2 regions of the Bacillus yunxiaonensis genome follow, and region 2 is predicted to be linked to the other one. Evidence: riboswitches for the same ligand, from Rfam matches in the RefSeq annotation. Region 2 holds a riboswitch; the other holds the start of a gene.
The links. A riboswitch is a leader RNA that binds a small molecule or an ion and turns the genes downstream of it on or off. The one in region 2 is predicted to bind cyclic di-GMP.

Region 1 (6,454 bases), on a different contig from region 2:
ACAAAGGTAACAGGAACGGGCTGTTTATTAACATCTGTGATTGGAGCATTTACAGCAGTCGAAGGAGACTATGTAAAAGCAGCAGTCGCAGCAGTAACGTTTTACGGTGTAGCGGCAGAAATCGCAGCAAACAAAACGGCTGAACAAGGACCAGGAAGTTTCCAAATTGAATTTCTTAATCAGTTAGCAAATGTTACTGCAAAAGACATTGAACGATATGGGAATGTCGAAGAAGTTCGTTAAGAGAGGATGAGAGAAATGGCGCGCATCGATAAACAGCATATGTCTGAGTTATTACAAGTATATTTTATTATGGGGAGTAACAATTGCCGCAAAGATCCATTACAAGTCATGAAAGAAGCACTTGATGGTGGAATTACAATTTTTCAATATCGTGAAAAAGGTGACGGAGCATTAACGGGAGAAGAACGATATGCATTTGCAAAACAGCTTCAGTCTTTGTGTAAAGAATATAATGTTCCATTTATTGTGAATGATGATGTGGAATTAGCACTAGAATTAGATGCAGATGGCGTTCATGTTGGGCAAGATGATGAAGGGATTCGAACAGTACGTGAAAAAATGGGAGATAAAATGATCGGTGTATCTGCTCATACAATAGAAGAAGCACGTTTTGCAATTGAAAATGGTGCAGATTATTTAGGTGTAGGACCGATTTTTCCAACAAATACGAAAAAAGATGCAAAAGCAGTACAAGGAACGGAGGGATTATGCTTTTTCCGTGAAAGTGGCATTGAAATTCCGATTGTCGGTATTGGTGGAATTACAATTGAAAATGCTGCTTCTGTCCTTGAAGCAGGTGCGGATGGGGTGTCTGTTATTTCTGCGATTAGCTTAGCAGATTCTCCTTATAATAGTACGAAGAGATTAGCTGAACAAGTGAAAAAATAATAAATGAATCTGTTATATATCGTGAAAATCACTACTATTTTGAAAGAACCATTTCTAACATGAAGAAATGGTTCCTTTTGTCGTATAAAACAAACTGTGAGGCTTAAACTAACGTGTATGAATATATATCGTTTCGGAGGCGACAATATGATTTCGTTACAAAGTATTATAGCTGCTCATGAAAAAATGAAGGGGATTGTACATACAACACCGTTAGATTATTCCAGTACATTTAGTGAACTATCTCATAACGAAGTGTATTTAAAGTTAGAAAATCTACAAAAGACAGGTTCCTTTAAAGTACGTGGCTCTTATAATAAAATGACTTCGCTTAGCAAAGAAGAATTGCAAAAAGGAGTTGTGGCAGCATCGGCTGGTAACCATGCACAAGGTGTAGCTTATTCTAGTAATATGCTCGGTATTCCTTGTACGATTGTGATGCCAAAAGGAGCACCGCTTAGTAAGATACTTGCGACAAAGCGTTACGGAGCTAATGTTGAATTGCAAGGGAATGTATTTGATGAAGCATTAGCATATGCACTTGATTTAAAGGAACGAACAGGAGCGACGTTTGTACATCCATTTGATGATGAGCTTGTTATTGCTGGACAAGGAACAGTTGGATTAGAAATATTGCAGCAGCTTGATGATGTTGATGCGGTCATTTGTCCTATTGGTGGCGGTGGTTTAATTGCGGGTGTTGCGATGGCAATTAAAGAACAAAAGCCATCTGTGAAAATATACGGTGTACAGGCGTTGGCGTGTCCTAGTATGAAACAATCCCTTTCCGAAAAACAAAGGGTAACGGTAGAATCAACGCCAACGATGGCAGACGGAATTGCGGTGAAAAAACCGGGGGATCTCACTTTTCAGCTTGTGCAGCGCTATGTGGATGATATTTTCTGCGTCGATGAAATGGAAATTGCTCGGACGATGCTCATGTTACTAGAGCGTAATAAATTACTTGTAGAAGGATCGGGTGCTACTTCATTAGCTGCGCTATTATATGAAAAAGTACCAGTACAAGGAAAAAAGATTGTCCCTGTCTTGAGCGGAGGCAATGTTGATGTTAATTTTATTTCGCGCATTATTGAACACGGTATGGTTGAAGCAGGCCGATTTGTACATATTTCAACAACAATTAAAGATAAACCGGGGCAATTACAGCAAGTATTACAGATTGTAACCGATTTTGAAGCGAATGTTCTTCATATTCACTTAGAGAGAATTGGAACGAAAGTATTTCCAGGTTATGCACAGCTGCACCTTTCTCTTGAGACGAAAGATAATGAACATATTGAGCAAGTGCTAATTGGGATGAAGAAGAAAGGATATAGCATCGAAGTTATTGAATAAGTATTTAAACAAACGTTTGATTAAAAAGAGCTAGCCCTTGTAAAGGCTAGCTCTTTCTTAATTAAAACATCAGTGAAATGAGGAGCATTCCGATTCCAATTGATGTTATTGTTGCAACAAGACCTGGAATCATAAAGCTATGATTTAATACATATTTACCGATACGAGTTGTGCCTGTACGGTCAAAGTTAATTGCCGCAACGATTGTTCCGTAGTTTGGAATAAAGAAATATCCGTTTACAGCTGGGAACATTGCAATCAATAGTGCTGGGGAAATGCCAAGTGTTAATCCAAGTGGTATTAACGCACGTACCGTTGCAGCTTGGCTATATAACAAGATTGATAGTACGAATAGTGCAATTGCGAATAACCACGGTGCACTCGTTACGAGACCTTGAATAGAACCTTGAATCATTTGTAAGTTGCCGTTAAAGAACGTATCCCCCATCCATGCGATGCCGAAAATCGCAACAACTGCTGTTGCTCCTGCTTTAAAAACGTTACCGGACACGATGCTTTCTACATTTGGTTTACAAAAAATAATAATTAGTGCAGCGATTGTTAGCATAACCATTTCAATGGTGCTTGGCATAGAAAGACGTACAAGTTTTCCGTCTATCATCCAGCTAGGACGTAACGCTTCAAAAGATCCAAGAAGAACAACTAGAACTGTTGCAAGCAAAAAGAGGATAACAGACAGTTTTGCACCTTTTGGAACAATAAACTCTTTCTTTTCTTCTAGTTTTGGAATCATGCCTTCTTGTAATCGTTTTAAGTATTCTTCATCTTCGTTTAGCTCTTTTCCCATTTTGCTTGCAACGAAAGCAGCTACCATACAAGCGATAAAGGTAGATGGAATACTAATTTTTAAAATATCTAATAGTGTAATCTGATAGTTAGCAAGCATAGCGAGAAGTGCAACGGTTGCTGCTGAAATTGGACTTGCCGTAATCGCTTGCTGCGATGCAATAACAGCGATTGACAGTGGACGCTCTGGTCGAATTCCTGATTCGCGCGATACTTCAGCAATGACAGGAAGAACCGAATAGGCAACGTGGCCTGTCCCTGCGCAAAACGTAAATAAATAAGTGACGATTGGGGCAAAGAACGTAATACGTTTTGGGTTTTTGCGGAGTGCTTTTTCTGCAAGGTGAACAAGATAGTCCATCCCCCCAGCAGCTTGTAGTGCTCCAGCGGCTGTAATAACTGCTAAAATCATAAGCATAACATCGATTGGCGGGGAAGTTGGTTGTAAGTGGAAGAAGAAGACAAAGATTGTCATCCCAACGCCTCCCATTACGCCAAGGCCAACACCTCCAAGGCGCGCACCGATGAAAATACAAAGTAACAAAATGATGAACTGTAGCCAGAACATAGTGTAGTACCTCCGAGATAATAATCAATTGTTATTATCGAATAACTTAATTTGTTTGATGCTTCGAAAATTAAATAATGAATAATAAAATAAATCTCTGAAAATAGCCATTTTTATTATATAGCATATCCAAAACATGATTTGCTCATTTTTGTTACAATTATTTTACAAAAGAATTATTGTGGAATTAATATTTATATGTGCAAATAAATGGACAAACTGATTTAAATGTTGTAATCTGAGACAGAGAATTGTGTAATTCTCATAAAACTCCCATATCGTTCAACTCGTTCATCGAGAAAGGCAAACTTATGGAAACATAAGGGCGCAAAACTATAGGGGCTAAGGTCGAAATAGACTAAGCTAGCCAGTTACCGGACTGATAGGGTTGGTTTAGACCAATGCTTTTTCATACATTGGTCTCTTTTTTTAACTATTTTTTTGGTTTTAATATTCTAAATATTTTTATATTATGTTAATTTGTTTTTGGAGGGTAAAATGATTATAAAAAAATATTTGTCTAAGTTATCGTTTTTACAAAAAAACGTATTGTTAACAATCCTTGTTATTTTAATGCTTATTGGCAGTATGAGCGTGTTAAACTTTAATATTTTCCAGAATAGTATGTTGTCTATATATGAAAAGCACTCTGTAGATACGGGGGATATGGTAGTCCACAAACTAGACACGGGATTGATTGAGGATCTTGCAAAAGACCCAACGACGCAAAGAGTGAAAAAAGAAACGTTAACTCAGCAGTTAGGTGATGTATCAAAAGAATTAAAAACCATAGGTCATCTGTATGTTACTGGTGTAAAAACAAATAACAAGGGAGAAGTACAAGTAGTAGGAATGACCACGGAGTTATCGAAGGCCACAAAACTACAGGCAGGAGATTATGCTAAGCAGCCTTCATATTGGATGGAAACTTATGAAAAAGTAATGTCGACCAAAAAACCACAGGTATCCGCAGTATATGAAGATGATGTTGGGACCTGGGTCACAATATTAGAGCCAATTATAGGTGAGGGTCAAAAAATTGTTGCAATTGTTGGGGTAGATGTAGATGCTTCTATTATTGCAAGTACGAAACAAAAATTTATCATTCAAAGCTTGATTTTTATCTCGATTTTTCTCATTATTGCGACTTTAGTTCAATTCTTTATCGTTCGTAGTTCTTTAGCACCGTTAAAAGAGTTACGTGAAGGGTTGCGAAAAGTAGGAGATGGCGATTTAAGTATACAACTGAGAGAACGTTCAGATGATATAGGGGTTATTAATACGTATTTTAATAATACGATTGAAAAGTTCAGAAAAATTATTGAGAAAGTAAAAGAAACCTCAGAACAAGTTTCAGCTTCTTCGCAAGAGCTTTCAGCAAGTACAGAAGAGAATAGTAGGGCTGTACAAGAAATTGCAAGCTCTATTGGAGGGCTAAACGAGGGCGCACATTCTCAGCAAACTTCTGTACAGCAATGTCTAGAAATTGTCAATGAGATGGGTAATAAGATGCAAGGAATTACAGAAGTTGCAGGGCACGTAGCGGAGGCTGCTGAAGGAATGGAGAATCATTCTGCTAAAGGTAACAAGGCGATTGAACAAATTATTCAGCAGATGAATTTAATACAGAAAGCGGTCCAAGATTTATCTTTTATTATTTATTCGCTGGAAAATCGTTCAAAGCAAATTAGTGATATTGTTACAGTGATTACAGGGATTTCAAATCAAACAAATTTACTTGCTTTAAATGCTTCTATTGAGGCAGCGCGTGCTGGAGAGTCTGGAAAAGGTTTTGCAGTTGTAGCGGAAGAAGTGCGGAAATTAGCAGAACAAACGGAAACATCTGCTAAAGATATTTCTAAACTTATTAGTGAAACACAAACAGAAACTGAACAAGCCGTTGTTTCGATGCAAAAAGGATCACAGGAAGTGGAATCTGGTATTTCTCTTGTGCAAAATAGCGGTGTGTTTTTTGCAGAAATTTTACAGTCAGCACAGTCTGTGACAAAACAAGTAAAAGAAGTATCAGGAACATCAAGCTTGATTTCGCAAAACAGTAAAGATATTGTTCATTTAGTAAATGATCTTTCAAATATTGCAAAGACATATGTCGAGAGTACAAACCATGTAGAAGAAGGTATGAAAGAGCAGGAAATGTCTGTTCAAGAAGTAGCAGAATTAGCAAGTTGTTTAAATGTGCTTGCCTATGAATTGCGAGAGCTTATTGGAGAATTTAAAAGCTAAAATATCATAAAAAAGCAGAAGTGCTAACCGCTTCTGCTTTTTTATATATGTTATCTCGATATTTCGGTGCACTAAGGCCAACACTGATGGAAGTTTTACTTTGCAAAGAATTTCATTATGAATTTTCTTTGATATGTGTAAAGATATTAATAGAAAATATAATAATAGCAAGAACAACAAGAATGCTACCGCCGGCAACAAACGGAATAGCAGCATGATGTCCATAAATCTCAAGAGCCAGTGCGATCATCATAACTGGCAGCCCAATATTAAGCAGCCAAAAGTGAAATTTCCCTAGTTTAGACTGACCAGCCTCTTGAAAGATATGATATAAAATGCCAGCTACCATCATTGAAGCCCAGCCAAGAAGCAGCAAGTGAACATGTACACTTTTTAATGCAAAATTCAGAGACATTGACATATACATCCCCATGCAGACGCCGATGATAAAATAAATAGAAGAAATCTTTATAAAGCGAATGCCCATACAAATTCCACCTTTCCGTATTAATTTGTGAGTACAATAGAATATATGAAGATGAACTTGAGGACAGTATCATTAGATGG
Region 2 (25,876 bases):
TTGTTCCCCCTTCTTTTCTAATGCAGCTAACGAACCCTATCCTTTTTTATCCCGCTATTCGAGGGCAGTAACCCCCCTACTAAGGGAAGTTTCACTTTATCTTTTCTTAATATAAATCTGTAAAAACAAAATGTACAACATTATGTACGATGTTCATGAAATTGACACAAAAATATGTCTATATCCCTTCTTTTTTCGGAACATTTTCATTATAGCACAAGCTGAATTTACGGCTTAACCTCTTTTGTTTTTTCTCCTTCTCGATTCGTTTGCGGATTAAATGGTACAACATAAAAATGAGGTACTTTAAAAACGTTCATAAACTTTACTTCATATTCACCTTTTCCCGTTACTGTATCTATATGATTGGCTTTCCCATTGTCTATTTTGTAAATTCGATATTGAACTCTCTTATCAGGAAGTTGATTCCATGTTAGTTTCGCTGTAAACAAACCAAGCGGGGTAAACGTTAACTTAGCTTCTAAACCATCCACTTTGCTTAAGCGAATCGGCATCCCAATTGTTTCAACACCACGTGGCTGTGCAAATTTCTTTTCATCTTGTACATTTACTTTTGCTAAAATTGTTTTAAATAGTTTTGTTGGATAGGCACTGCTCCCTCGCACATAATGTTTGTCATCAGTGCGGTCATATCCCATCCAAACAGCTCCAACTAAATTTGGTGTATAACCAACAAACCAAACATCTCTTGCTCCGTCCTCTTGATTTGGCAAAGAAGTTGTTCCAGTTTTCCCAGCAAGTGCTCCTTTATATACACCATCTTGTGCAGTTCCTTCTTTCACAACACCTTCAAGCATTTTTGTCATATACCAAGCAGTTTGCTTAGAAAAAATTTTTATTTCTTTGCCTGTTGCTTGTCCAATCATTTCTCCGTGTCGGTTCAACACCTTCTCAATGACATGCGGTTCAACGATTTTTCCACCCGCCCCAAATGCACGATACATTTTCACGAGTTCAAATGGTGAAACACCTTCTTTTAAACCGCCAAGCGCAGTACTAAGACCATGTTCAGGAATATAAATATCCCCTTTTTCTAAATATCGCTTTCCTTCTTCAACCCCAATTTCATGCAGAAGAGAGACAGCTGGGACATTTGCCGATTCTAGTAGCGCATCATACATCGTTACTTCTTTTGAATATTGATCATTGTAATTACGCGGTTCATAGCCATCAAAGGAACCTTGTTCATTTGTTAATAAAGAATACGGTGTATATTTTTTCGTTTCCAGTGCTGGTGCAAATACGAGAAGCGGCTTTAAGACAGATCCTGGCTGACGCTTTGCGTAAATTCGATTTAACCCGCGTGCTATGTAATGCCTTCCTCCAACTGCGGCTCTTATTCCGCCTGTTTTACTATCCATTAAGAGAACAGCACCTTGCATCTCATCGTCTTGCATTGGAAAATTACGGACATTTTGCAATTGTTCATACGCTACCTTTTGCATTTTGTCATCCATCGCAACAACAAATGTATATCCTCCGCGCAATACTTCTTGATGAGATAATCCATACGTACGAGCTGCTTCATCGACTACCATATCGATATATGGCATATAAGCAAGCTCCTGTTCATTTCGATTTGTATGAAGGGCAATCGTTTTTCCTTGATAACGAACCGTTTCTTCTGCCGATAAATATCCTTGTTTATGCATTAATGATAAAATTAAATCCCGGCGCTCCTTACTTTTTTCAGGATGCAAAAACGGAGAATAGCTATTCGGCGCTTTCGGAAGAGCAGCAAGCATCGCCCCTTCTTCGACCGTTAACTGCTGCGCGTCTTTATTAAAATAAAATTTTGCAGCTGCTTGAATGCCATAGGCCCCGTGCCCAAAATAAATATGATTTAAATACATTTCTAAAATCTGCTGCTTCGTATATTTCTGCTCCAAGTGAAACGAAATGGCAACTTCCTTCATCTTACGGAACCACGTTTTTTCATGTGACAAAAAGACATTTTTCACAAGCTGCTGTGTAATCGTACTCCCGCCTTCTACTTTCTCTCCAGCTAAAACATCTTTATAAAGTGCTCGTATAATAGAAGAAAAATCAACACCATGATGTTTATAAAAACGTGAATCTTCAACAGCTAAAAACGATTGTTGAACAAATGTGGGGATATCTTCAATATGTACCAATTCCCGATTTTCCACGTAAAGCTTCGTGATTTCTTTACCTTGCTGATTAACGATACGTGATGAAGAGTGAAATACAAGACGTTTTTCATCCATCATATAACCACCAGCAAATACAATCAGTTTATATAGAACAATTGCAAATATAAAAATTGAAACAAAGCCAATGAGAAACATCTTTGTATTCTTCACGCCTCACCCTTCTTTCCAAATGATGGTACGTTTATTATTTGAAAAAACATACCCTTTATGTATAATCTTCGAAGTTTTTTACAGGTCTTGGCATATCGAAGAAAAATAAAATGAAACTTCCATCAATGGGGGTTTTCTTCATCCCTCACTGATTGAAGTTTCACTTCATAAGAAAATTAAATTCACCGTAATGTACGTGTTACGTTCCTAGTATCTTTTTACCAAGAGGTTTCGTACTATTCGAATCTGGTTCAAGTGTAATACCAATGTTATCAAAGGACTGTTTTTGTGAAATTTCATATGTCAGAAGTCCTGAACCAGTTTCATCTGGTTTAAATATTCCAGCGTTTTTTCTTTCTCCATCTTTTAATAACCAAACTTGATACACTTCTGCATTTTTTACTTGTGGCAAATGATCAGCTTGTACAACTAATTTTTTTTTATCTCCTTGTTGTATAACAAACATATACCCCTTTGTATTTTCATGGTTTTGATCGGTTGATACTAATGGACGAGTAGAAATTACTTCAATTGGATTACCGTTCAATTCATGCTTCACTAAAGGTTGTATTTTTAATTGCGAATTTTCGATTGTTAATGCCACTGTGATCACTAACATTGTTACTAGTAATACTGTTGTTAACGGTGTAAATTGTTTTTTTAGTAAAGCCGTCCATTCTTTCCACTTCGTTGTTACTCTGTTATCTTCATTCGTTTGTTCGTGTGCAAATACAAAATCAAACACTTCAGCTTTTAATGTTTCTGGTACTTCTTTCTCCTCAAAGTCGAAATGCAGCGCTTCCCAAGCTGCCTGCATTGATGGATACTCAGCTTGACATTTCGGGCATGCCTTTACATGTTCTTGAAACTTTCTTTGCTCTCTATCATCAAATGTATTCGTAACGTAAGATAATAAATGCTCACATTCTCTCTCCATACTATCCCCTCTAATCTAGATATTTTTTTAATTGCTTTAAAGATTGATGAAGACGACTTTTCGTAGTTCCCAATGGTTCATCTTCCATTTTAGCAATCTCACTAAGGGAATAACCTTTCCAATATAATAAGTCGATTAATCTTTTTTGAGACGTAGACAAATTCTGCTTTGCCTTTTGAATTTCAACACTGTGTAGTCTTTTCTCAATTTCATTCTTTGAATCTGCTATATGCATAGGTTTTTCAGCATCATCAAACTTCCTATACGTAAGTTCTTTATTTTCTTTTCGGACATAATCAATACATATATTCCTCGTAATCGTAAGTAACCAATTTACGAACTCACCTTTTGAAGGATTATACATACTTTTCGTTGTCCAAAGTTTTAAGAACACTAATTGAACGACTTCTTTTGTTTGCTCTTCATTTCCTTGGAAAAATTTAAAAGTGAAACTATATATCAGCTTAATATATCGTTCATATAGTTCTTCTAATGCAGGACGATAGTTCCTTTGTACTAATTGCATTAGCTCATAATCATTTTTTTCTTTCATTCTCACCTGCACTCCCTGTTTTTTCATTTATTTCTGATAATTCGTAATTTATTTAATTATATAATTCAGGAAGAAAAATAGGAACCACCAACAACGCTGGTCGTTCCTTTTAACAGAATATTGATTCCGAAGCCCCCACTGATGGAAGTTTCACTTTATCACTGTTTAAATGTGGTTTCACTATTCAGCACAAACCATATATCTTTAACCCCTTGTCCATTTATATCTCCTTTTGATTTATCATTCGCAAAATAGTAAAGGGGATAGCCTTTATACGTTACTTGTTGTTCTTTCGTATCTTCTCTTGTTATCGCAGCAAAGTCTTTTTTATCAAACCCTTTTGGCACTTCAAAATCTTTTGCAACAAATGGCGGCCAAAGTTTTACACATTCACCACTACAATTACTTACCTTAGCTGTGTCTTTTGTAAAATAATAGAGTGTCTTTCCATTTGAATCTGCTAAGTATTTTCCAACCTTATCGTTCTCTAATAATTGTAAACTAGGAGATTCGTCTTTCTTACTACTAACTTCAATCGCGTTTTCTCCACTTGATTTCTTACTTTGAGCCTCTTCTTTCTTATCGCTATTACATGCTGTTAATAAAAATACACTCGCTAATATGGACACAACACATTGCCAGGCTTTCATACTGACTCCTCCTCTAATTTTTTATTTATATGTAAGGTAACGATAGAAAGGTTTGATTGGTTTGATAGAAAATAAAAAAAGATGCAAGCCTCTCTTTCTGCTTACATCTCTTTCTAATTCTATCCAATTTATCCCGCATTAACGGGCAGTAATACTCCCGCCTCAAAATTCGGTGAACGCAAAGAAGTTAGGTGGGAGATAAACTGCCCGTAAAAGCCCGATTGGTTCAACTAACCATCCGTGGAGGATGAAGCCCCACCACGGATGGCAGTTTCACTTTATCCCGCTATTCGCGGGCAGTAAGACCCCACCTCAAAATTAAGAGAGAAGCGAAGAAGATAGGTGAAGAATAACTACTGGCATGTGCCCGATTGGTAAATGCTTTCTATCAGTAGAGGATGAAAAAAACAAAGGAGAATACATATTTTAGCTCTGTTGTATCACAAACAAAAAAGACCGCTTAAAAACAGCCTCACATATGTTGGTGCCATGCTTTTTACTTTCTGTTTTCAACAAACGAAGCACCACATGTATTCTCTCTAATCATTCGTTCCTAACACATCTGTGTTTGGAGGTTCATACCCCATCTGGCGTATCATAGCTACAATCTGTCCCTTGTGATGGAATTCGTGAGTGATTACATGCGTTAACAATTTACCAGGTGTGATTGATAACATTTCTCCTTCTTCTCTCCAAGGAATCTCCCTCTGAATCGGCTCATCCATGTGATGTTCAAGTACTTCAAATACTGCATTTACAAGAGAATCTACATGTTCAAAGCGTGCTTTTATTTCGTTCAAACCCAGTTGTTGCAGATCTTCTTTTGCAGTGAGCGGCTTCTTCGTTTTTAATAAAACAAATGAACCAAGCCAAGCGTTATAACAGTCTGCTACGTGTACCATTGTGTCTCGAACACTTTGCCAACCGAACCCCATCTGGCGAGTAAAGTCATTTGGTTCTAGTTCTCTACAAAATTCAAGAAGTACTGCTCGAGTTTGTCTGACCCATTCATATTCGTTTTTATGCATGGTATACACCCCTTTATTTGTTTAAGAAACTTATTTCACAGCTTATGTCCTAACCCTTCTAACAAGTAATCTATATCTATTTCGTCTTCATTTTTACCCTTATGATTTGTGGAAACAAAAAAGAAGATAACCATCTACATATAATAGGTGATTACCTTCTTTTTCACTTTATTTTTCAGTCTACAAATATTTTTTCATCTTTTTGTTTATACCAACTATGCATCTTATCCGCATCTTCTAATCTCACATGCTTTAATTCATAATGTCGTCCCGCACCTGATGATGCAACCGCAAACATATACGTACACAATTGATCTTTATGTTGAAAGTAATGCTGACTTTTCTTCATCGATTGAATATGTCTTTTTCTCACTAGGCCTGTATATTTAGCAATGCCACGATATACAATTGTGAGCTGGTTCGGCCCTAGCGCGTATCCGCCTGTTTTAAATTTCCCATATCCAAGAGCTGTAAAAATCATAAACAATGGAATCAATGCAAATAGTCCTATATATCGTTTAAAGTATATGCTAGCTCCTGCAATTGGTATTGCAAATATCATGCAAATCATCCAGCTATAAACAAGGTAGCGGCGCATTGCTGCTTTTGGTAAATGTGTGAAATGCTCCTCTAATTTGTATGGTAATTGCAAGTGCTCCAATAATTGCTCGACATCCTTTTTTCTCATCAGGGGATGCAGCGTAACATTCATCTCATGTTTTCCAACGCTTTGAATCACTTCTACATGAACAGAGCAATAACCGAACGGTTGTCGAAGCAAAGCCTCTTTAATTGTAATGGCTTGGATTCGATGCACCTTTAACACAAGTTCCTTTTTCTCAAATAAACCTTGTGAAATACGAATTTCCTCTCCTCTTCGATAAACAGTAAAATTCGCATGTTTAAATGCATATGCAAATGTTGAAATAATCCATGACAAGACAATTAAAGTAGCGGCCATATACATCCAGCCGTACATATCACTATTTTTCACATATTTTTCGACTGTATCGATTATACTTTGTGGAATATAGTCTTTTAACTCTTGGGCAAATAGGAAGAAAAACGAAAATAATAATCCAAACTGACCTGATGTAACAGAGGCAAGAAGAATTTCTTTGATTGTTAGTTTATAAACAGCTGTGTTTGTTTCATTCGTCTGTGCATGGTTGTCTTCTTTTACCTGTTCTTCTAATTTCGCTTCTTCATTTAAAAGTGAAATTAAATACTTTGCCTCATCATTTGTAATCCCTGCTAAGCTTACCTCTGGTTCATGACCTCCACCAGCCGTTTCAATCTTTAATTTCGTTAAACCTAACAATTGATAGACCACATTGGAACTTGTATTGATTGTTTGCACACGCGCTTTATTTAAGTAGCTTTCTTTTTTCACAAACAATCCCTGTTTAATATGTAGCGTATTATTTTCAATCCAATATACTTTGTAATACCATTCAATCATAGTAGAAAGAATGGTAAACGCAAAAACTCCAACCGGAAGCAAATACCAAAATGAAAACTTACCTTTCATACTAAAGAGAAGTATAAACGTTGGAAACAAATCTCTTAATTTTAATTCAAATAAAATCGTAATCGGATGCTGTCTCTTATACATCTTCATCACTTACCTTCGCCAGTTCAGAAATTTGGCGTTTTAATTGTTCAGCTTCTCTCATTGTTAGACCCGGAATACCGTGCGTCATTGCAGCTGTAGATACTTTTAATTCCGTTAGCCCAAATTTGCGCATGATTGGACCTTGTTCAATCGTTACGTGTTGAATACGAATCATCGGCACTAATACACGTTTAACAACGAACATTCCATGTTGAATTTCCATCTCTTCTTCATTTAACTGATAGCTATGATAACGCTGACGTAAACTCGGAAATACAAGATAACCGAGCGGTGCATATGCAAGAAGCCCTATTACAAGCGCACCGAATATCCAGCCTGTCCAATCGAATTTCATCATAAATATAAAATAAGCTATTGTAATAATAAGACCGATTCCAGATGTAATGAGCGAGTTAATTTGCCATACTCGTACCATGCTGGAATGAATTTGATTTTCTAATGGTTGCATTGTTTCACCTCTACTTTATAATCTAGTACATCTTTTTCTATGATTCTATCATCTTAGTTACCAAGCTGTATTAATCATATTAAAAACACAATTGGAAAACAAGCTATTTAAAGGGAATTTTTCCCTTTAAATAGCAACTTCCATCAGTGCTGGGGTTCTTCATCCCCCACTGATAGAAAGCCCGCGAATAGCGGGATAAACAAAAAAACTTTCGCATCGATATAGATACGAAAGTTTTCCATGTTATATCATCCCTTTTTGCTGTAAGAAGCGCAATCGATAGCAATTCATTGTCACTTCACCAAGTCTCTGCAAAAGTTGGTAGTTCGCATATGCCCCTACCGGTGCACCGATGACTGGTACAAGCTGCAGCATCTTGGCTAAATCAATATAATCCCGATATTCTTGCTGAAATTTCTCCCAATCAATATGATTTTCTATATTCGTATCCCACGTCTCAATGGCCTTCCATATTTCTTTTCGATGATCATCGCTTGAGAAAGCGAGCTGGAATACATGAAGAATGAATAACCGTTCTTCTTTTCTACTCGTATCATAGCCATACAGCGTTGCCGCATCAAACAAAAATTTAATTTTAATGCTAAGCAAAAGCGGGAAGTCAGCGAGCCCGAGTAAGAAACCTCCCGCTCCTGTCCCGGCTCCTTCTGCTGCAGCAATCTTTTTATACTCATCGATTTTCTTTCGCACTTCTTCATCTCTTCTTTGCAATGACCAATCCGTTTCTTTTAGCTTCGGTTTAATAAAATTTGAGCCAATGCTAATTCCTTGCACCATCGTTTTAATCGTTTCTGTTAGTATGGTTTGCACTTTTGCTGGAATAAATTGCTGCACTTTCGTTTGCATTGCTTTTGAAAAACGTGTCATTACGGAAGAGTTTTTTATAATTTTTCTTTTCCACTGTTGTAATTCTAAGATGACCTTTTGTTCATATTCAGTCATACTTTTCTTCCTTTCCCTATACAGTGAAAGCTACGCATTAAATGCGTGATAATTTTTTTAAGCGCATTGCTCCGTATCGATATACAAATCCAAAACTAAATAACATATTTTCAAGAAATACAATTCCCGTCATCATCATATCCTTCGTTGCGAGCGCAAATAACACAGTGAAAATGACACCACCTACGCAAAGTAAAGCACATAATAACGCAAGAAAATCTTTCATCTTTTCTTCCTCTAAAACAGGATATAAATCGAGCCATAGCTTTAAACGATGATGCTTCCATAAACTTAACAACTGATAGCCGATTAAATATAAAAACACGACACTTACAATAAGACGTGCATATAGAAATGGAACAAAGTATAAAATCAATCCACCAATTATAAGTAAACGAACATACAGCCCAAAATAATTTCCTGAGCGTAAAAACGTACGCACAAATAAGAATAAATATGTTCGTTTTTCTGATACGATATTAAGAATAAAATCAAGCCATTTCCGGCGTGATACACGTTCCTTTAACGCTGGCACATCGACAAACATATTGGCAATGCGGTATAGCAATAACATTTTCTTTCCTTCTTCTACAATTAAGTATTCCCAGTTTAGCGGTTTTCCTTTTACTTTCTGATGCAAAAATACAAGATAAACCACCATTGCAAAGACGATTGCTCCTATATAAATAACAGAAGCGCGCGCTACAAGGAAATAAACAAAGAAAAAGTTAAGAACAAAACGGATTAGCCAGTCAATGAGATGCATACGGTTATCCGTCATATAAGACTTCTCCCATGTGACAAATAAATTCCAAGCCTTACTTAACACAATAGCGAGCACAATTACGATGTATGTTGCTCCGGATTGTTTCATCTGCTGGAAATAAAGCGGAGCAAGCGCTGCACTTGCCATGGCTATCATATACAGCTGGATGATAAACGTAAATTGAAAAGCTTTTGTGAAATATGCTTTTAATTTTTCCTCTACCGGAAGTAAGTACACAAGATCCGCTTCTTTTAATAATGTTTGAATTGATCCTGCTGTTAATACAAGTCCCAATAGAACTGCTATAACAAATGCTGCTGGAAATGAAGGTGTTAATGTTTGTAACCATTGTTGGTAATAATACGCACCCGCACCGATGATAAATACAAAAATAAATTTCAAATGATCATTAAACACATATTTACTGTATGTACGAATTTCTTTTAAAAAATGACGAAACCGTTCTCTCCATAACTCTTTACTATTCATCAGCATCTTCTTCCTTCGTTAGTGCAATGTAAATATCATCAAGCGTCGCACCCGGCATATTAAACTGCTCTTGCAGTTCTTCAAGTGTGCCCTGTGCACGGATTTCACCTTGATGCAAAATAATGAACGAATCACAATAACGTTCTGCTGTTGCTAAAATGTGTGTACTCATTAAAATGCCAGCACCGCTTTTTTTCATTTGATCCATCATTTGTAAAAGCGATTGAATCGCTAACGGATCCAATCCAACAAACGGTTCATCAACAATATATAGAGAAGGTTGTACTAAAAAAGCGCTCATAATCATTACTTTTTGTTTCATCCCTTTTGAAAAATGGGCTGGAAACCACTTCAAACGATTCTTCATGCGAAACTCTTTTAACAGTTTTTCTACGCGTTCTTCGTACTCTTTTTCCTTAATGCCGTACGCCATTGCCGTTAGCTTTAAATGCTCTTCTAATGTTAACTCCTCATATAACACAGGTGTTTCTGGAATAAACGAGAAACTGGAGCGATATGCTGTCATATCCTCTTTTAATGTCTTTCCGTTAATCGTAATATGACCCTGTTTCGGTTCCATCAATCCGATAATGTGCTTAATTGTTGTACTCTTTCCCGCACCGTTTAAACCAATTAAACCGACAAGTTCTCCTTTCTTAACGGAGAATGAAATATTTTGCAATACAGGTCGCTTTGTATATCCGCCTGTGACACTTTCCACTCGCAATAATTGTTCCATATGACACCACTTTCTTCTTTATGTATGTGTAATCATCTTACCAAAAAATTAAAGCTCCTACATAGTACAGAACTTTTTTAAAAAGAAAAAATTTCCTTTACATAACTTTTACAAAAGCGGACATCATAATTAGTGAGGAAGGAACACATTGAAAAAGCAACCATAAAAGTGATGAACACAGCCTAGCGAAATCATCATGAAATGGGGTGTCTATAATGGACAAAATGAGTGAGTTTACACGGAGCAGATAATTGTTTAATTTTAGAAACGGGGTGTCTCGAGGAGAGTAGATACTGTTTTATAAAATAAACAAGTCATTTCAGAAGGATTGCAACATCATTTCATTGTAAATGGGGTGTCGACGGCAGAGTAGATGTCGAATTACCACGCATTTCCTAAACAAATGAGGTGTCTGTTAAAGGTAGATTAAACGAAATGCTTTTTCAAACCTTCTTCAGAAGGCAGGAAGCTTTATGAGCTTCCTGCTTTTCGTGTTTTTTCTACTATGTAATTATGTTAAAATACGGCTAAGACCACTGAAAGGATGAGGAATATGAATCATACAGCAGATAATTGTATTTTTTGTAAAATTATTGAGGGACAAATTCCTTGTGCAAAAGTATATGAGGATGAGCATGTACTCGCTTTTCTTGATATTAGCCAAGTTACAAAAGGGCATACACTCGTAATTCCAAAAGTACATAAACAAGATGTATTCGCGTTAACACCAGAAATTGCTGCACACATTTTCTCTGTCGTTCCAAAAATTTCGAACGCTATTAAAACCGAATACAATCCAGTTGGCTTTAACTTATTAAATAACAACGGAGAAAAAGCAGGACAAACTGTCTTTCACTTCCATCTTCATTTAATTCCACGCTACGGCCAAAAAGACGGATTTGGTGCGGTGTGGAAATCTCATCAAAGTGATTACACAATGGAAGAGTTACAAAACATTGCAAACACAATTTCAACTAGCGTAAAGTAGCATAACACTTTTACCAGAACTGATGAGTTGAAAAGATCAGACTTTGCAGATCATCTTTTTATATAACATATTAAAACAGACTAGCCGTTTCATCTGAATAGATACCCTATTGTAGTATGTACAATAAAATTGTACATAGCATACATATCCCGCCAATAAAAGCGAACCTAACAGCTTGTTGTTTTACCAAAAGTATTGGCGGATAGGATCTTTTCTGTTTTAATATAAAAAACAATTGCATTGCTCGTACAAGAAAGAAAAGACTGACAATAAAACAAATTGTTGTAATCCATTTCACTTTTCTCCCCCCTTGTCTTATGCATATGCACGTTTTTACACATCATGAGTATAACGATAAGTTGAACAAATTTAGGAGGTCCTTTTTATGTCAAAATCTAAATCCTTTCTAACTGGCGTCATCTGCGGCGGAGCTGTCGCTGGACTTGCTGTGCTCTTTTCCACTCCTTCATCTGGAAAAGACATGCGAAATAAGTTAAAAGAAAAAGGAAATGATATAAAGAAAACATTATCTGATATTACAACAGATACGAAATTATTAAAACGCCAAATTATTGAAACAGCTTCTGAAGGAAAAGAAGTCATTCAAGAATTGACAAATGATATGCACGAAACATTCTCTGTTTGGAGACAAGATATTTCTCAAAACAAACGCCACATTGAACAAGAGATTGAAGACATTCAAAAATCAATTGAAAAATTACAACAAGCAGTTCCTGATAAAGCGTAATTTTTCGTATATAACAAATTTTTATGATTCCTATCTTCTCTTACACGGCACATGATATACATGTGCCGTATTTTTTTATACAATTACACAGTTTCTTTTTTTCATGCAAATGAGAATAAAATTATGTTAATCTTTACCCTGTCCCATGATAAAACGCTTCCAAGCCCACTCGAAAAAGTGACAGATCAATACAAATTAACTCGGAATTTGTACTGTTTTGTCATTTTTACAAAAAATTTTCACAATTCTAACAAAAAGACTTTATTAATTTTTATTTTACTGGCATAATAGATACTAATGAATAAGATTTGTATAAAGTGGGTGACTGAATGAAAAACGGGGATAAAAGTTATTCGATAAAAGAAGCGTTGATTTTCAGCCAACGCATCGCTCAATTATCAAAAGCATTATGGAAGTCTGTAGAAAAAGATTGGCAGCAATGGATTAAACCATACGATTTAAACATTAATGAGCATCATATTTTAATGATTGCGTATCATTTAAAAGGGGCTTCTATTTCAGAAATTGCAAAATTCGGCGTGATGCACGTATCCACAGCTTTTAACTTCTCCAAAAAACTAGAAGAGCGCGGTTTACTTATATTTTCAAAAAAAGAAGATGACAAGCGAAATACGTACATTGAGATTACTGATAAGGGAGAGGAATTGCTGCTGCAATTAATGGAGGAATATGATCCTGAAAGTAACTCTGTCTTTAATGGCGCTTTAGCTCTTCGTAATTTTTATGGTAAATTCCCAGAAAACATCGAATTAATCGCCATTTTACGAAATATTTACGGGCAAGATTTTATCGAGATTTTCGAGAAATCCCTGGATAATATCGAGGACAATTTTACAGAGCATGACGCAAAGCTTGTTAAAAAGTTTTAAATTATTATTTTAATGCCATCATACGTATAAATTCTTGCATTAATGGTTGAAATAAACCTTGACGTTCGAGCGCTTCTGCAGTCTCTTTTCCTTCGAGACTTCGTGGAAGCGCTTTTTCAAATTTATTCAACAATTCATCAAATAAAAGTAAACCTTCTTGCTTTTCGATTATGTATTGCTCGTTCATTTCTTCACAAAGAGCTAACAAACGTTCTACATCACGTCTCATCACTTTCTTCTTTATAATTAAAGAGTAAAATGGACACTTTTGTTCATCTATCATATTAAAAAGTAGCGATACATAATATTCTGCTTGTTCTAAGCGTTTCACAACGTCCATTTTCTTCCCTCTCTCTCTCTATTACAAGTTCCTCTATTTCAGAATTTTATAACACGAACAAAATATCGTATGATACAATAGATTCAATTGTATGTATTTTCGCCAAAGGAGGACTCTCCTCGTGACAATGATATTTATAGCTTTTGCACTTATTGTTCTAGTGTACACGAATTTTATGACGCATACACTGTGTCAACAAAAACAAATGTCTGATCGACGTCAAACAGGTGTCTTTCGTTTCATTAATGTATGTATTACCATATTATTAATTTCTAGTTATATAGAAATTATATTTCATGCAAAGTGAGGAAGGGAACCCCTTCCTCACTTTTTTCCTCTATAAACAAATTATACCTACTATTACTAATAAAATAAATAACACAAGCAATAAAATTAATTGTTGATTTATCATAAATGCAGCCCCCTCACCTTCTTTTTATGCCTATAAACCTAAAATGGTGATATCGCCTAATCTGACAATTCTCGCCTAACAAATGGGTAATTTTTCTTTATCAATAGGAAAACAACTCGAAATATGCTATATTAATTTTAGTACATATTGCTTATACTATAAAAAAATACATAATAGTAGGAGTGTTTATTTCATGAAGAAAGCAATACTTGCCCTGGCTGTAACAAGTGTTTTCACATTATCAGCATGCGGCACTTCTGACAAAGTTGTAACGTCAAAAGCTGGCGATATAACAAAAGATGATTTCTATAATGCAATGAAGCAGCAAGGCGGTAAAAACGTCTTACGTAACATGGTAATGGAGAAAGTATTCGTTAAAAATTACCCAGTAAAAGACGATGACGTTAATAAACGATATGACGAATACAAAAAGCAATATGGCGATCAATTTGATGCTGTATTAAAACAAAGCGGCATGACTGAGAAACAATTAAAAGACTCTGTTCGCGGCGAACTTGCAATGAAAGAAGCTGTGAAAAAATCTATCACAGACAAAGAAGCAAAAGACAATTACAAACCTGAAATCAAAGCAAGCCACATCCTTGTAAAAGATGAAGAAACTGCGAAAAAAGTAGAAGCTGAATTAGCACAAGGAAAATCTTTTGAAGACTTAGCAAAACAATACTCTGAAGATACAGGTTCAAAAGATAAAGGCGGCGACTTAGGATACTTCGGACCAGGTAAAATGGTAAAAGAATTTGAAGATGCTGCATATAAATTGAAAAAAGGTGAAGTTAGCCAACCTGTAAAATCACAATTTGGCTACCATATCATCAAAGTAACTGACATTAAAGAATTAAAACCATTCGATCAAGAAAAAGATCGTATTAAAGGCGACATTGCTGACAAGAAAATGCAAGACGCTCAATTTATGAACGATCTTGTTACAAAAGAAGTCAAAAAAGCAGATGTGAAGATTAACGATAAAGATCTAAAAGATATTTTCGAACCTCAAAAAGCTCCGGCAGCAGACCAAGGCACATCTAGCAAATAATAATGAAAAAAGCTCGGCATATGCCGAGCTTTTTTATTTGAGGATTGAGCTAAAACTATAAACGTTTGCGCCATATACAACTTTATTCTCTTACAAATCTGTAAGCTTTTTGTCACGTATTTAAATAGTACTAACGATATGACAACATTATAATTACGAACTATAGAGCAGTTATTTTGTAAAAAAACCCTTACATATGGAGGTTTAAAATGAAAAAATATATTTTAACTTTAATACCATTTATCCTAGGGATCGGATGTTTTGTTAGCTTTAATACCATTGGCTCTACAGTCGCTCCTGATGGCACTCTTGTTGAACCATTTTATTTACTACCAATGGGTTATTCATTCATAGCTATCGGTATCGTTAGTCTATTTGTAAGTAAAATGAAAACAGTTAAGAAATAGACTAAAAAAAGAGACTGTAGCAAAGGTATAATATCCTTTTGCTACGGGCTCTTTTCCAACTATTAATTATATAATTTTATTTCTGAAGCTGAAGCAAATCCACCGTGTCCTGATACAACTTCAAGCTTTACATACTGAGCATCTACTTTACTGAAACTTGCATTCTTTGTAAGTTTATTATCTGCCCAAGTTCCAGTAGCAACCTTTGTAAAGTTAACTCCATCTAGACTTGTGTATATATTATAACTAGTTATGTTACCATTAAAATTACTATCTTGTCTTGGAACATAAGCTAATTGTGATATGCTAGTAACTTCATTAAGCTTTATCGTAATGTATGGAGCCTTATCACTTCCATCCCATAATGTATGCCACATTGTTGCACTGTTTCCGTCAACTGCATTTTTAGCATCATTACCAGCTGAAATTTCCTCACTTGAGACACCTGCAACTGATAAATTTTTGCGTGATATTAACCCTACTGCAGCCGCATCAGTAAACTTTAAGTTAACAGCGTCACTTGCTGGATTTGAACCAACAGCAAACTTTCTAACTGTTAACGTAACATTTCCTGTTAAATCCGGTAAATTAGAAGAAGCTGGATTATATTTTGTCCAATGTGAACCTTGATCAATGCTGAATTCCATCGTACCGTCTAGACCAAAAACTAAGTTCTCATCATCATTTGAAGAAACATTAACTTTACCAGCTTTTCCAATTGGAATTAATAAAGGCTGCTCTGTTCCAATCACTCTTGTTAAGATACCATTCGTTGAATTGATTGCTGAGATTTCTTCATTACTCAGAAGCATATCATTGCTTGTAGCAGCTTTATACGTTTTCCCACCATCAATACTGTATTCCGTATCCGGTTTAATTCCCATTAATTTCCCTGCATTTGCTCCATCAAAACTAAAAGTAGCAAGGCTCAGTCCTAAACTTGGCATTTGATCCTTTATTTTATTAGCTACTTGCTTTTCATTTACATTCGTTATTGTGGAAAATACATTTAATATATTTAACGTATATTGCTGAAGCTTCGCTCTATCATCTGTATTCAGAACATGACTTCTAATTTGAGTAAGAAGATCCATCATCGGTCTTGGCTCATTAGCAAAGGAAGAAATGATACTACTGTTTAATTCTTGCCACTGTTCATCCGTTACATTTGGATTTTGTAGCATAAGAGAAACGTAATCTTTCCATACTAAAACATTAATCGGTAAAATATTAGTAGCTATTTTATAAATTGCAACTTTGTTATCTGATGAAGTCATCGCTTTCGCTAACCAGCGTAATCGCTCTGATTGATCTAGTTTTACTGGGTCACTTTCCGCATCTTCAAATAGTAAGATGTACGGTACTTGATTTTTCAATTTATCATCTGACCAAGGAATAACAGTTCCACCATGATGCTCCGATTCACTCCATCCAAATATATCATTCCCTAAATACCACGAAGATGGTTTGTCATTCCAGATGAGTGCACAATGTCCAGGCTGTCCAACAGGCATAGCTGCCACACCAAAGGCTTGGCCTACTTGCGTACCAAACTTTGAAATATTACCGCATACTCCGCCATCTCTGTAAATGGAAGAAAGATTCCAAGCTAAACCATAAAATTTATCATTTCCAGCTTGAATGCTAACCCCATCTTTGTTACGGTCTACATATTTAATCAAATATGCACTTGTTCCTATCTTATCTTGACTTTTAAGTTCTGGATGTTCCGTATTAATCATGTTTCTTGCCCAAGTTAAATCTTCTTCTGGTGACCAAGTATTCACTACTAATCTTAAATGCCAAACATCATATGTTCTAAAGACAGGAAGTAACTCATTATTTTGATCTGCTGATTTATAATATTGGTACCTCGTTAATGGATTAATAGGTGTATTATTTGTCCAATATTTTACAGGTTCAGCATGAGCTAACGATGTAGCTATCGCTAATTTTAAATACAATCCTTCATGAGAATCTGCATCTGTATTCCAGATTGTATTCCATATCTCAAGTGCATTTACTGGATTCTTCCCAGTTGGACTGCCGCCTTCAAGAAACGTATTCATTACCTCTGTATTTTTCATAGCCCAGTTAAGAAAGTTCTGATGAGCAGCGTCTTTTTTAGCGAATGCATCCATTGCTGCTGCGCCTGTTTGTGATATAAATTGCCACTGAGCCAAAGCTGCTGCAAATACCGGGTCTGTAAGCTTACTTTGTAAATTCGCTTCAGTAAGTTCCCCAACATTTTCATTTAAATATGTTGTAAGATAACTCAAATAATCTTCAAAATTACCATTTACGATTGCCTGATCTGTCTTTTGCTTCAATGTTTCTTGAGTTAACGACACCGTTTCAGCTGAAACTTTCGTATAAGGAATCGTAACAAAGCTCCCTGAAACAAGTGACATAGTTAATACGAAAGATAAAGTTCTTTTCAAAATAAGCCCCCCTTGTGTGTGTGTTTAACCGATTACCCTTGCAGCCTCCTTCCTTACTAAAGTGAAACTTCCATCAGTGTTTTTTTCATTCTCCACTAATGGAAAGCCCGCCCAATCAGGCATTTACGGGCAGTTATCCCCCACCTTTCTTCTTAAGAAAAGCGGAAGCGGCTCGCTCAGAATCTCAGGACGTTGGAGCATCCGACAGAGAGGAGCTTTTTGCCTCGTCCGAGGGGGCGAAACGACCGGAGATTCTAGCCGCTAGAGCTGGACAATGATTCTCTCGGAATCTTGAAGTGAGGGTCTTACTACCCGCAAATAGTAAAAAAAATTCCCCATGCCTAAAGGCACGGGGAATTAAACTACCAACATGAATAAAACTTGGAAGTTTCCTAACCTTTCGGCAACTGGCTGACATAGTGGAATGAATCCCCCTTAGTCCCTATAGCTTTGCGTCATTAGCTTTCACTAACTTTGCCTTTATCGAATTCTATTCTTGAATCGGATTATAGCAAAATTCGACATATATTGATAGATTTTTTAATTTATTTAACAGAATTTTTACTTATCTTAAACATTTGGTTAAAGTTTATATATTTAAAATTTCCATCTAGTTCTAAGTTGATAATATTCATGATGAAATCCCCTTTTGTACATGTAAGACAGAGAAAAAAGCACCCAAATGAGTACTTTTTCAACTTGAATCACCATTTCAATTCGGAGAAAGCGGTCTCGTTAGATTAGACTGTTGAAACTTTCTTAGCGTTGTTAAAAACGGTGGAATTGTCTTGAAAATGGGCCTATCGTTGTAAAAAGAGGACTTTCTTGTGAAGTTCTCTTTTTTATCCCGCATTAGCTGGCTGTTTTCCCCTTTCATTTCTTGCCTTTCGCTACATTTTAAAGTAGAAATTTTAAACTACCTATATCTTTTACTAAATACGCTTACTGCCTATTTCTAATTCTTCTATTAATCTCCCTAAGTGAATTTGTAATAATTTACGCGGGGCTGCTTTTCGGACAATGCCTTCTTGTGTTAAATCATTTAATAAACCCGTTACCGTTTCACGAATACTCCCTGTCATATTTGCTAATTCTTGGTGAGTAATGGAAATTTCAAGCTGTCTCCAATCCTCTGCAGCTTCCACTACTATCCCAAATTTTTCCGATAATTTATAAAGCAAAAAGAGCAATCGTTTCCGTGCACTACTATGTGCCATATGCTCTAACAGCTCTTCCATTTCCTTGACACGAATAGATAGTATCTCTATGAACTTTAAAGCGATGTCCGGTTTATCGTGTATAATTTTTTGAAACTGAGTTCTATCTATTTTACAAATAAGAGAATCTTCCCATGTTTCAGCATATACACCTTCAGATCCCGTTGTAAATGTACCCACCGCTCCAAACACATGCCCTGCACCTAATATGTCGAGTGTAAGCTCTTTTCCATCTTCAGACACTTTATATAAACGCACTTTACCTGATTTAACTAAATATAAAAACTGCTGCTTCATATGCGGAGAGGTAATGATTGTCCTTCTTTTCATTACATCAATAGGAGTATCCTGCTCAATTTTCTTTAATTCCTCTAACTCTAGCTCATCAAATAAACGTATTCGTGATAAATATTTTATTTTATCCATGAACTTTCCTCCCATTGTAGTCTCGACTACATATTTTCAAAATAATATATACTATACTCTTATGTAAAAGTATGTATTTTACTATCTTATCAAGGGGGAAGTCATATGAATATCGTTATTATTATCATTCAATTTATTTTGATTGGTATATTTTCAATATCGTTTTTCCTAAAAATCTCACGTGCAAAATCAATGGTTCATCACTGGAATGAATATCGCTACCCTATGTGGTTTATGAATGTGATTGCCTTATTGGAGCTCATCGGGATTATAGGAATCATTATTGGTTTTTGGAGTGATAGATTCTTACACTATGCAGCTTTTCTTATTATTGTTCTTATGTTAGGAGCTTTGCATGCTCATTTCTTCCGTGCAAAGCATAAACCCATTATGGCACTTAATGCGTTTATTATGCTTGTTCTTTCTATTACAATTCTACTCGCTTAAGGAAACAGGAAGTTTAAATAATAGTCAATGGAGTGATAACTTCCTCCACTGACTCGACAAGAAGGTTATAATACAACAGCTGTATGTATTAAAATGTTTTCAAACGATTCAAAGCTATTTTAGTTGTATACAGTATCTCTCTTCTTCCGTTTGAATGACCAATATACCTAGCGCAAATTATAATGGATTTTTGCAAGCGTATTAATTTCCATAGAAAAATAAGTTACAATAAACCAAAGAAAAGAAACGGAATTTATAAACTATAGGGGTATAAGAAAATGAACAATAAACTTCATGAACTCAATAAACAAAAAAAACCGCTATTTGTCACTGTGTATGATCAATTGTATACATTAATCATGGATGGAACATTTCCTCCTGACAGCAAGCTTCCAACAGAACCTGAATTGGCTAAAATATTTGGTGTAAGCAGAATGACATTGAGACATGCTTTGGCACTTTTGAAGGAAGATGGCTTGGTTAAAAATATACATGGAAAAGGGAATTTCATTACAAAATTTCATCATAATGAAAGTATGGATGGCTTGGAGAAGTTGGGGAATCCCTTATATAAATGCTATACAGAAAAAATAGATGATATCGAACTGGATTTCCGAATTGATCTAGTAACGGACTATGCAAAGCAAGTATTAAATCAAGAAATGACTGCAGTGGTTGCGTTGGAACGCTGGTATAAAAGTAACGATAAGATCGTAGCTTTTGCTTTTACGATGATGCCAATAGAAGCGGTTTCCAAATTAAATCTTGACTTACAAAACGATGCGCAAGTTTTAGAAATGTTGGAAGAGAAAGTATATGAACTAGCTAATTCCTCTACCATTGAAATTAAACGTTCTAATTCCGTCAATACGCCGTCATTAAAATACAAACTTTTCCATGGAGAAGAATGTGATTTAATTTTAGAAAGTGTATATATCAGTGATAAATATCCTGTGGTTTATAATAAATACTATATACCAATAGAATTTAGTCAAATTAAAATTAAGACATCTAAATAAAGTTCTATACTTAATTTAGAAGCGGTGTATTTCATACAAAATACACCGCTTTTTTGTAACAAAAAAGACAAATTCCGAAAGAAAGATGGGTTGTGAGCGAAATAAAGGTATGGTATCCTTTTCATTGTTAAGATATATACAAGTTTTTAGACAACTATACAATGTTGTATATTACAAAGAGTTATCATGGATGATCATGAAAGCGTAATCAACGAGTATGATGTTTTTGGGTTACTTATGCAAATCCTTCCTTGTAAATATCACAAGAAGGCAAGGTGTGGTATCGTTTTTGTTATTCATATGCGTACAAGCAGTTAGACAACCATACGATATTGTATATTTTAACGGATTTCACGCATGATCATGAAAACGCAATCAAAAAGTAAGATGTTTTAGTCATTTATGGAAACGTTTCCTTTTTAAATATCATAAAAAGGAAACCCAGCATATGAAACAAATGGTTTAGAAATTATTGAACCCATCCTTCTACGAAAGGATCGATTAGTAGTTAAAAGCGTGACAATTATGACTCAGGAAGACAATTTCCTGCATAAAAAAGGAGAGGAATATAGCTATGTCTACAATAAGTGCAGATGTAAGCATGAAGAAAACTCAGGAATATAGTGCTAAGAAAGCAGTACCTGTTACCTTACTGCTATTTCTATTATGTTTAATAATTGACAATTCGTTTAAGATTGTCTCTGTTGATATGGCAAAAGATTTTCACATTTCAGCAACAACAGTTAGCTGGCAAGCAACGCTAGCTGGCCTTGTGATTGGAATTGGGGCAGTGGTTTACGCAGCTTTGGCGGATTCCATTAGTATTAGAAAACTTTTTAGTGTTGGTATTATTTTAATATGTGTCGGTTCAGTCATGGGATATATTTTTCAACATTCGTTTTTACTAGTTGTTATCTCACGAATGATCCAAACAGCAGGTTTAGCATCAGCTGAAACATTATATGTTATCTTTGTAACAAAACATTTACCTGCAGATGAACAAAAGAAATTTTTAGGATTAAGTACAAGTAGTTTTGCCCTTTCACAGCTTATCGGTGCATTAACTGGAGGTTATGTTTCTACGTACTTCCATTGGACAACTCTATTTTTACTTTCTTTAGTAACACTTTTCACCCTTCCTTTTATTTTAAAATATCTTCCTAAGGAAGAAACGAAAAACAGTAATGTAGATGTATTAGGATTATTTCTAGTTGGCACGATTTCAGCATCCTTACTACTTTATATTACTGATTTCAACTGGATGTACCTTCTCTTGTTTATTGTGGCAATTACACTATTCCTTACTTATATTAGTAAGAATTCAAAAGCTTTTATCGGAATTTCATTCTTTAAAAATAAACAGTTTATCTCATTGCTTGGAGTTGCTTTTGTAATTTATTCTGTACAGTTAGCATACATTTTCGTATTCCCATTCTTGCTTGAAAAGATTTATGGTTTGAAGCTAGATACCATTTCATTATTATTAATTCCAGGCTATATAGCAGCAGCTACGGTTGGGGCTCTTTCTGGAAAAATTGCGAAGGTTCTAGGAAGCAAGCAATGTATTACAATCGCTATGTCTAGCATTATAATCAGCTTACTATTAGGCGGATTCTTTATAAAAACTTCTGTTGTTGTATTCGTGATATCTATGGTTTTATTCTCTAGTTCATTTGCATTCATGTATGCGCCATTACTTGATTCTTGCATTTGTACGATTGAAAAAGAAAAAACAGGAACAGCAATCGGATTTTATAATTTAACACTTAATGTTGCTATGTCAATCGGAATTGCCTATACAGCAGCGATGATGGACCATTCCGCAATGCGACAAAGCTTCTTCGGGATTACAAGCAATTTGGATGCTTCCATGTTTAGTAATATCCTATTCATTCTCGTACTCATTACCCTTTTCAGTTTATCTCTGTACTGGATATTAGTAGGACGAAAAGCGAAAAAATAGATTATTGGACAAGTTGTCTATTAATTAACTAGTTATATAGAATCTCTTTGTAAGAAAACTTTAGGACATAGTAGAACCCATGGACAATTTAATAAAAAGACCATGAAAAATCAAGCACTTAAAAGAAGGTTTCGGTATTCTACCGGAGCCTTCTTTTTTAGTGTCCATGATTCGGGGTACAGTTCACCTTCTATTTAATTGCCTCATGAACTTTTAACTGCTTCCCTTTTATCGTTGTGTTTTTCATTACTTTTAAAACAAGTGGTCCTTTTCCGTTTAATATTTCAACATAAGAAACATTATCTTGTATCGTAATAATCCCTATATCATCCGCTGTAACACCTGGAATTTTGGCAATTGTACCAACAAAATCCACTGCTCGGATTTTCTTTTTCTTCCCACCATTAAAGTAAAGCTTCATGATTCCCTTATTTAGACTAGCACTTTTATCTTTTTTAATAATTGGCTTAGCATTTATTTTTTCTTCAAATGCCGCCTTTCTTTTTGTAACTTCTTCTTTTAAAGGTGCATATATTTTTAAAATTTCAAAACCGATATACTCTTCGATTTCTGCTAGAAATCTCTCTTCATACGGAGTGACAAATGTAATTGCTTTTCCGCTATTACCAGCACGTCCTGTTCTTCCTGTGCGGTGTACGTAACTTTCTTTTTCTAATGGAATATCATAATTGATGACGTGGGTAATATTCTCAATATCAATTCCTCGTGCTGCTACATCTGTCGCTACTAAATAACGGAATTTCCCTTTTTTAAAGTCATTCATTACTGCAAACCGATCTTCTTGCACCATGCCACCATGAATTTTATCACAAGGATAGCCAGAACGTTTTAGCTGTCTAAATACATCATCTACATTTTCTTGCGTACGGCAGAAAATAATGCAACTATCTGGATTTTCAATAGTTGTTATATCTTTCAGAAGAGAGAACTTCTCTTCTTCCCTCACTTCTAAAAGACTATGTTCAATGTTATCTGTCGTAATACCAGATGCTTTAATCTCGATGTTGATTGGTGATTCCATATATGTACGAGACAAATTTTCAACATCTTCTGGTAATGTCGCAGAAAATAGCATCGTCATTCGGTTCGTAGGTAGTTCGTCAATAATTGCTTCTACTTGATCAATAAAGCCCATATTTAACATTTCATCTGCCTCATCAATCACCAAATACTTCAAACACTCTAACGAGAAAGTCCCTTTTTCAATATGATCTAATACACGTCCAGGAGTGCCGACAACAATATGTGTCTTTTGCTTTAGTTCTAATTTTTGACGCGCAAATGGAGATTTTCCGTAAACCGCAGTTGCTTTAATACGCTTAAATCTTCCTATATTCGTAATATCTTCTTTTACCTGCACAGCAAGTTCCCTTGTTGGTGTAAGGATTAACGCCTGAGGTTTATTTTCTTCCCACTCAACCATTTCACAAAGCGGAATCCCAAAAGAAGCTGTCTTACCGCTTCCTGTTTGTGATTTTACAACAAGATCTTTCTTTTCTAATGCAATTGGGATGACTTTCTCTTGCACTTCTGTTGGCTTTTCATATTGTAAGCTAGCAAGTGCTCTTACAATTTCTTTACTCAATGCGTAATTGTTAAAACTTTGTGGACTCATGTACTAACCTCATTTTGTTATATATTCTTTTATGTATTTTTCACCATTGTATGAATACCATATGCATCATTCCATTTTTCTCTTTCATTTTACTAAAGGCAACTCTTATATGATAGTTTATGAATTTTTGCAACATCATTCCTGCTAGTCCTGTTTTCAGATTAAAGAAGTCTTCAAAAAATGCATCAACATAGAGCATTAATAAGTATACGTCATTTTCAGCACATATGCCTACAAAATCTAACACATCTTTTTCTGAAGGGAGTTGTCTCTCAACAGAAACACATTCAATATATTTTTGTTGTTTTTTCCGCTATTCTGTAATTCGTTATGCTTGCCCACTTGAAAATCAAATGTGAATCCAATATTCTTATACTATTAACTCTCTACTTAAGGTTGTGTTTAACATGCGTATTAATAAGTACATTAGTGAATCTGGAAAAGCATCTAGACGCGGTGCAGATAAATTAGTCAATGAAGGAAGAGTCACGATAAATGGAAAGGTTGCGAAAATAGGCAGCCAAGTCGAGCCCGGGGATGATGTTCGTGTAAACGGTAACCAAATACGGATGGCAAGCAATTATGTTTATATTGCCTTAAATAAACCCGTTGGTATTACGAGTACAACAGAAAAAAATGTTAAGGGTAATATTGTTGATTTAGTCAATCATCCATTAAGAATTTTTAATATCGGGCGACTAGATAAAGATTCAGATGGCTTAATACTCCTTACGAATGACGGTGATATAGTCAATGAAATTTTACGTGCTGAAAATAAGCATGAGAAAGAATACATTGTTACAGTAGACAAGCCGATTACTCCTGAATTTTTAAAACGAATGGCTGAAGGTGTAAAAATTTTAGGTACGAAAACGCTGCCTTGTAAGATGGAACAACTTTCTAAATATGTTTTTCAAATCACTTTAACACAAGGACTAAATCGTCAAATTCGTCGCATGTGTGAAGCGCTTGGATACGATGTTTATAGACTACAGCGAACTCGAATTATGAATATTCATTTAGGTAATCTACCCGTTGGACAATGGAGAGACTTATCTAAAAAAGAGCGCAATCGATTATTCCAAGACTTGAACTATGAGCCAAAGGAATGGTAAAAAAGATGGACCAAAACAGTAAGAAACTGTTTTGGTCCATCTTTTTTTACTGTACACGTTTTGCGTGGCACTCGTTTTCCTATCTATTTCCCAAATCTTTTGCGATATCCGCATTTTCTACATAGTTCCTCTACTGCTTCTCTTCGGGAAAACCCATCTACAAGGTTGTTTGCTCGCTCCCCTTCGATAATATCAGAAAATGAAGCATCATTAATATTACCA

Region 1: it holds a riboswitch for cyclic di-GMP, as region 2 does, so the genes downstream of both, WAX78_RS20385 (methyl-accepting chemotaxis protein) here and WAX78_RS19300 (discoidin domain-containing protein) in region 2, are expected to answer to the same signal.

The regions. Positions count from the first base shown of each region.
Region 1 is NZ_JBAWSV010000008.1:107,935-114,388, reverse strand. Features, by position in the region: gene thiM (hydroxyethylthiazole kinase) at 1-243, shown strand, start outside; gene thiE (thiamine phosphate synthase) at 259-912, shown strand; gene ilvA (threonine ammonia-lyase) at 1,060-2,268, shown strand; gene WAX78_RS20390 (anaerobic C4-dicarboxylate transporter) at 2,330-3,643, opposite strand; cyclic di-GMP riboswitch class I at 3,936-4,022, shown strand; gene WAX78_RS20385 (methyl-accepting chemotaxis protein) at 4,148-5,887, shown strand; gene WAX78_RS20380 (cytochrome-c oxidase) at 6,003-6,374, opposite strand.
Region 2 is NZ_JBAWSV010000007.1:128,029-153,904, forward strand. Features, by position in the region: gene WAX78_RS19205 (transglycosylase domain-containing protein) at 228-2,330, opposite strand; gene WAX78_RS19210 (anti-sigma factor) at 2,545-3,282, opposite strand; gene WAX78_RS19215 (RNA polymerase sigma factor) at 3,293-3,835, opposite strand; gene WAX78_RS19220 (COG4315 family predicted lipoprotein) at 3,994-4,485, opposite strand; gene WAX78_RS19225 (DinB family protein) at 5,025-5,513, opposite strand; gene WAX78_RS19230 (PH domain-containing protein) at 5,689-7,128, opposite strand; gene WAX78_RS19235 (PH domain-containing protein) at 7,121-7,597, opposite strand; gene WAX78_RS19240 (EcsC family protein) at 7,841-8,557, opposite strand; gene WAX78_RS19245 (ABC transporter permease) at 8,595-9,812, opposite strand; gene WAX78_RS19250 (ABC transporter ATP-binding protein) at 9,805-10,551, opposite strand; gene WAX78_RS19255 (HIT family protein) at 11,105-11,539, shown strand; gene WAX78_RS19260 (hypothetical protein) at 11,646-11,837, opposite strand; gene WAX78_RS19265 (YtxH domain-containing protein) at 11,925-12,287, shown strand; gene WAX78_RS19270 (HTH-type transcriptional regulator Hpr) at 12,617-13,177, shown strand; gene WAX78_RS19275 (DUF1878 family protein) at 13,182-13,517, opposite strand; gene WAX78_RS19280 (hypothetical protein) at 13,609-13,824, shown strand; partial or broken gene WAX78_RS19285 (YjcZ family sporulation protein) at 13,855-13,923, opposite strand; gene prsA (peptidylprolyl isomerase PrsA) at 14,123-14,983, shown strand; gene WAX78_RS19295 (DUF3955 domain-containing protein) at 15,193-15,390, shown strand; gene WAX78_RS19300 (discoidin domain-containing protein) at 15,453-17,801, opposite strand; cyclic di-GMP riboswitch class I at 18,231-18,320, opposite strand; gene WAX78_RS19305 (Crp/Fnr family transcriptional regulator) at 18,764-19,474, opposite strand; gene WAX78_RS19310 (DoxX family protein) at 19,580-19,921, shown strand; gene WAX78_RS19315 (GntR family transcriptional regulator) at 20,200-20,940, shown strand; gene WAX78_RS19320 (MFS transporter) at 21,515-22,903, shown strand; gene WAX78_RS19325 (DEAD/DEAH box helicase) at 23,094-24,539, opposite strand; partial or broken gene WAX78_RS19330 (DUF4180 domain-containing protein) at 24,580-24,834, opposite strand; gene rluF (23S rRNA pseudouridine(2604) synthase RluF) at 24,938-25,654, shown strand; gene WAX78_RS19340 (radical SAM/SPASM domain-containing protein) at 25,738-25,876, opposite strand, start outside.